2 linked regions of the Spartinivicinus poritis genome follow. The protein of the gene in region 1 binds, or shares a complex with, the protein of each later gene. Links are inferred from orthologs where the notes say so. Each region holds a gene or a part of one and is shown on either strand. Other genes may lie near its edges.

Evidence for each region.
Region 2: the proteins of ORQ98_RS14640 (region 1) and pabB are in contact, whole or in part, in a solved structure (PDB 8RP0), measured with the Escherichia coli proteins. The link is inferred for Spartinivicinus poritis from one-to-one orthologs.

Annotation. Positions count from the first base shown.
Region 1 is NZ_JAPMOU010000018.1:18,054-20,830, forward strand. The notes cover bases 76-2,777. They hold ORQ98_RS14640 (aminodeoxychorismate/anthranilate synthase component II), read right to left. Parts: upstream 1,868-2,777; coding sequence 1,283-1,867; downstream 76-1,282. Other genes in these bases: trpC (indole-3-glycerol phosphate synthase TrpC), read right to left, coding at 76-221; trpD (anthranilate phosphoribosyltransferase), read right to left, coding at 225-1,271; trpE (anthranilate synthase component I), read right to left, coding at 1,881-2,777. In the rest of the region: more of trpC, read right to left, coding at 1-75. UniProt on the Escherichia coli protein: Part of a heterodimeric complex that catalyzes the two-step biosynthesis of 4-amino-4-deoxychorismate (ADC), a precursor of p-aminobenzoate (PABA) and tetrahydrofolate.
Region 2 is NZ_JAPMOU010000002.1:129,285-132,342, reverse strand. The notes cover bases 9-2,991. They hold pabB (aminodeoxychorismate synthase component I), read right to left. Parts: upstream 2,191-2,991; coding sequence 826-2,190; downstream 9-825. Other genes in these bases: ORQ98_RS02110 (hypothetical protein), read left to right, coding at 2,612-2,991; ORQ98_RS02120 (substrate-binding periplasmic protein), read left to right, coding at 20-763. In the rest of the region: more of ORQ98_RS02110, read left to right, coding at 2,992-3,055. UniProt on the Escherichia coli protein: Part of a heterodimeric complex that catalyzes the two-step biosynthesis of 4-amino-4-deoxychorismate (ADC), a precursor of p-aminobenzoate (PABA) and tetrahydrofolate.

The DNA.
Region 1 (2,777 bases):
TCTCGAATCACCCCTTTGCTAGGAGACGCCTTTTTGATCTCTGCAATTACTGCAGGTTGCTTTGCCTGTACTTTAGCCTCAACAGCAGCCTTGAAGCCTCGACAAGCAGGAGCACTACTAGCTAACTCAATCAACTGCTCTATTGGTTTTTTTTGTAAACGCTCAGCTATTTCCTCTTCTTTACGAGCGAGGATTTTCTTTAACACAGTTGGCGTATTCATTAATTACTCATCATCTTTCTGGGTTGCATAACGGGTAAAGCTGGCAAGCTCTGCCATTTTTTCTTTAGCCAAACCACTATAGATGGCATCTTGTGCATCTTTTACCCCTTCAGCTAAGTCATCTGCCAGCCCAGCTACATAAATAGCAGCACCTGCATTTAATGCAATGATATCGGCTGCTTTACTAGCATTAGAGCCCTTTTGTTTACCCAAAGCATCTTGTATCAGCGCATAGCTTTCCTCTGGGCCAGCGACTTCTAAGCCAATTAAGCTTTGGCTATTAATACCAAAGTCTTCAGGCTTGATTGTATACTCTTTAACCTCTCCATTTTTAAGCTCAGCGACATAGGTCTGATTAGCAATCGAAATTTCATCCAAACCATCAGCTGAGTGCACTACCATGACATGCTCACTTCCTAGTCGCTTCATCACATTAGCCATATGCTTAGCTAACGGTTTGCTAAATACACCGATCACTTGCCGCTTAACTCTTGCTGGATTGGTCATTGGCCCAAGCATATTAAACAGGGTTCGAACCCCCATTTCTTTACGAGGACCAATGGCATACTTCATAGCTCCGTGATGCAAAGGTGCAAACATAAATCCTAGCCCTACATGCTCAACAGCACGAGCAATTTGTTCACTGGTTAGATCTAACTTTATTCCAGCAGCTTCTAGCAGGTCTGCACTACCTGACTTACCCGATACAGAGCGATTACCATGTTTGGCAACATGGCCTCCTGCAGCAGCAACTACAAATGCAGCAGCCGTAGATACATTAAAAATATTAGCTCCATCACCACCGGTACCACAGGTATCGACTAAGTTTTCTGTTTCAATTTCAACGGGAGTGACTAATTCCCTCATTACTTGTGCAGCGCCAGTTATCTCATCAATGCTTTCACTTTTCATCCGCAGGCCAACCAGAAACGCTGCGATTTGCGCATCGGTTGCCTGCCCTGTCATGATTTGCCTCATGACCAAGACCATTTCTTCGGTACTTAAATCACGGTGATCAATTACTGTTGCTATTGCTTGCTTTATATCCATGAATAGGCACCTTAGCAGGTCTGTTGCAGGAAGTTATTCAGCAATTCATGTCCTTGCCTGGTCATAATCGACTCTGGATGGAACTGAACCCCTTCTATAGCTAATGTTTTATGGCGAACCCCCATGATCTCATCCAGCTCGCCTTGCTCTGTTTCAGTCCAAGCTGTAACTTCCAAGCAGTCAGGTAGTGAATCAGCTTCTAGCACCAGTGAGTGATAGCGAGTGGACTGCAACGGATTTTCCAGCCCTTGAAATACTCCCTGATTAGCATGTTTAACGGGAGACACTTTTCCATGCATCACTTGCTTAGCTCGTATGACCTTGCCACCAAACACCTGCCCAATACTTTGATGGCCCAAGCAAACCCCCAAAATAGGCAGCTTGCCTGCAAAATGCTCGATCACAGCCATTGAAATACCTGCTTCATTCGGGGTACATGGTCCAGGTGAAACGACAATTCTTTCCGGGTTCAACTGCTTTATATCAGCAAGCGAAATTTCATCATTTCGATGGACCTGTACATCAGCCCCAAGCTCTGCTAGATACTGAACGATGTTGTAGGTAAATGAGTCGTAATTATCAATCATCAATAACATTGTACACCCCCAATTATTCCACTAAGCCTTTTTCTGCCATTGCTACTGCACTAAACATGGCACGCCCTTTATTGAGGGTTTCTTTCCACTCCAAACTTGGGTCTGAATCTGCCACAACGCCAGCCCCAGCCTGAATATAAAGCTGCTGATCTTTAATCACTGCTGTTCGAATGGCAATGGCTGTATCCATATTGCCATGCCAGGACAAATACCCCACAGCCCCACCATAAACACCTCGTTTAGTGGTTTCTAACTCATCAATTATTTCCATTGCACGGACTTTTGGGGCACCACTAAGCGTTCCAGCAGGCAATGTTGCCTTGAGTACATCCAGTGCAGACAGCTCAGACTTCACCTGACCTATCACATTGGACACTATATGCATCACATGGGAGTAACGCTCGATTACCATTTGATCAGTTAATTTTACTGTCCCAGTTTGAGCAACTCGACCAACATCATTACGGCCTAAATCGATCAGCATCAGGTGCTCAGCCAGCTCTTTAGGGTCGGCCAATAACTCTTTTTCTAAAGCGAGATCCTGCTCCTCGGTTTTACCACGCTTGCGAGTACCAGCAATTGGCCGCACAGTTACTTGGCCATCTTCCAAATGGGCGAGTATCTCTGGAGAAGAACCCACTACATGGAAATCACCCAAATCAAGATAGTACATATAAGGTGAAGGATTTAGACAGCGTAGAGCTCGATATAAGTTTAATGGTGGAGAATGAAATGGCACATGCATCCGTTGCGAGAGCACAACCTGCATTGCATCACCCGCTAAAATGTATTCTTTAACTTTCTCAACTGACGCTTCAAATTTGTCTTGGCCAACCGACGATTTAAAGTCTACTTCTGTAACTTCCCTTTTCTGTCCAGACACTGGCGCGGTAAAAGGCTTGGAGTGGAG
Region 2 (3,058 bases), on another replicon or contig:
TTGCCTTGGTATGTCGGGTATGTTCATTTGCCCATTAATAGCCAAGGAAATCAAAATAGCTTATAACAGCGACTGGCCTCCCTATTCATATACCGATAAAACAGATGGAATAGTCAAAGGTATTTTAGTTGACTTACTGGATCACCTATTTATTGAGCAACTAGGTATTAAAACGATCAACTATGGTTATCCTTGGAAGCGGGTGCAATCTGAAGCCAAAGCAGGGTTGATGGATGCTTTTATTACGGTTCCCACCAAGCCACGGCTGGAATATGCACTACGTTCTCGTAATATTGTTTATACCCTTAAAATGCAGGGAATAACTCGGCAAAACAAGGTTTTTATTGACCAGATAAACCGAGTGAAAACCGTTTATGGATTAAATACATTTAAGGTTTGCGAAATTATTGGTAATGGCTGGGGGTATCGTTTTTGGCAACAGCATAATGTGAGTTTTCAAGCAGTACCCAAGGTCAGCAATTGTTTATTGTTGATTGCCAAAGGGCGTGCTGACTTGATGATTCAGCCTTTAGCTGTGGGTTCTGCTGAGCTGTCTCGATTAAAGCTGACAAAAAAGCTGATCATTTTGCCGAAAGTCTATGGTGAAATGAAATTCACTTTGCTACTGTCCAAACAGTCCAACCTTTATGACCGAGTATTAGTAGATGAGTTTGATCAGGTGATCGATAAGTTGAAACAGGAGCAAGCTTACCAGCCCTTATTAGACGCCATTATGGCCAAAATGACCGCTGCTACTTGGTAACTTGCCCCTATACTCTATAGGTGATAAAAGCGTATCAGCGGCTAAAATAAGGCAGCTGATACTTATTTTAGTTGATTGAGGGCATTCATTAAGTTGCTAACTTTTGCCCATGCTTCTTGATACTCATCCTCACACTTAGAATCAGCGACAATACCGCCGCCGCCCCAGCAATAAAGCCCTTGACCTTTAGCAACCAGGGTACGAATCGCAATATTAGTATCCATTTGTTGATTAAAACTGATGTAGCCAATAGCACCACAATAAACACTGCGAGAGACAGGCTCCAGTTGCTGAATAATTTCCATCGCTCGAATTTTAGGTGCACCAGTAATTGAGCCCCCAGGAAATGCCCCCGTTAATAAATCAAAATAGTTAGCACTGCTGTGTAACTGGCCTGTCACCGTCGTCACCAGATGATGGACATTAGCAAAACTTTCCAGCTCAAACAGGTGTGGTACTTTTACCTGGCTACAGTGCTTGCTCAAGTCATTTCGTAATAAATCCACAATCATTAAGTTTTCTGCCCGGTCTTTTTCACTATTTAACAGGGCTTCTGCTTGTAAACGGTCTATTTCAGGGTCAGTACTGCGTGCTCGAGTACCCTTAATAGGCTTAGTTTCGACGAAATATTGATCAGCTTTAATAAAGCGCTCTGGCGAATGACTTAATACAGTGATCTCTCCAAATCCAAGATAGGCCGAAAAAGGAGCAGGGCTGGTCTTACGCAAATGGCTATAGGCCGTTAGCAAATCTCCGCAAAACTGGCTGTCAAACCGTTGGGTAAAATTAACCTGATAACAATCACCCGCTTGGATATAGTGCTGTATTTGCTTAAAAGCTGCTTGATATTGGGCTTGGGAAAGCACTGGCTGAAACGGTTTAGTCAGCTTAAATGATTGAGGAGGTTGCGCGGGTGCCAATTTGGTTAGGCATTCTTGTAATTGTTGATATTCCTCACGGGAAAGAGACGGGTGAGCCACTAAAACCGCCTGCTGTTGCTGATGATCAACCACAACCGCCCATAAATAAAGCCCAGCCATTAAGCAAGGCCATTCATCATCCTGATGATTGAAGCGCTGGGGTTCGGTAACGGCTTTTAAATCGTAACCCCAATAGCCCAGCCAACCACCTACAAAAGGCCAATGACAGGCAATCGGTTCAAACTGCTCAAATAATTGTTGCTGTAAAACAAAGGGATTTTCTTGAAGTAGCTTGGATTCTCCTGAAAGCAGGTTTTGTAGGGTACAGCTCCCTTTCTGATAGTGTAAAAAATAGCGTGGGTTGGCGGTAATAATATCAAAGCGACCATCAACGTGCTTTCCATTAGTACTATCCAGCCAGGCAGGGAAGGGCATATGGCGCAATGCAAGAAAATAATCCAGGCTATTGGGCGAGTAACTAACTGCTGTGACGGTAGCTTGCTTCATAACATCTAATACTAGGGGGCTATCAACGTTTCCAAAAAGACCGCGGCATTGTAACGGGCTAGCCCGAGTATTTCATCAAACCACATGAAATTTCCATGTAGTCTAGTGAAATCAAGCACCATCAAGCTTTTACAGGTACCTGAGTTCGTTGTAAAAAAGCACAACAGTTGCTCTTTTACAGAATGATTACAGTGTTTGAAATATAACCCAGCATAGCAATAAGTCTACTGTTGTTTAGCGCTTGTAGTTACAACAGCCCACTCATATATGCTTTTTATCGCCCTTCTTTATAGATGTGTTCACTTATTTATTACCTCATATAATAAACATCACTTGTTGGGTACTGGCTTGCTAATTGCTTTGATAATTCCAATCACACTCCACTTATAAAACAGCCTCGATCAATATAAAGGAGAATGTAATGGAATCTAGCACTTTATTGATGAGTCAGCTCACTGGTGAGTGGGGGACAATCAAATGGCTATTAGTGACTCTTATTTTCTTATGGTTGGCTAGTGCGACTGTGCTAGCAATGTTGGTCATCAAAGCTAAGCGCTGGCTAGTTCATATTGACGCAGTCCAAAAGCGTAAACTGTTTAGAGAACAAGCTGACGAGTTTCTAGAACAAAATAAGCTGGATCAACTACAAAAAATCAGTGAGCAGCGAGTAGAAAACTACCCTAACGATACATGGTGTCATTGGTATTTGGCTTTAGCGTTTTATCACAAAGGGCGCTGGCATGATGCGAAACGTACCTTCCAAACCATTCTCCAGTTAAACCCCAGCTGGCGTGAAACCGTTAATCCTTATGTTGAAGATTTAATGACCAAAATATCCAATAGCCGGCCTGGACTGGTGAAATAAATA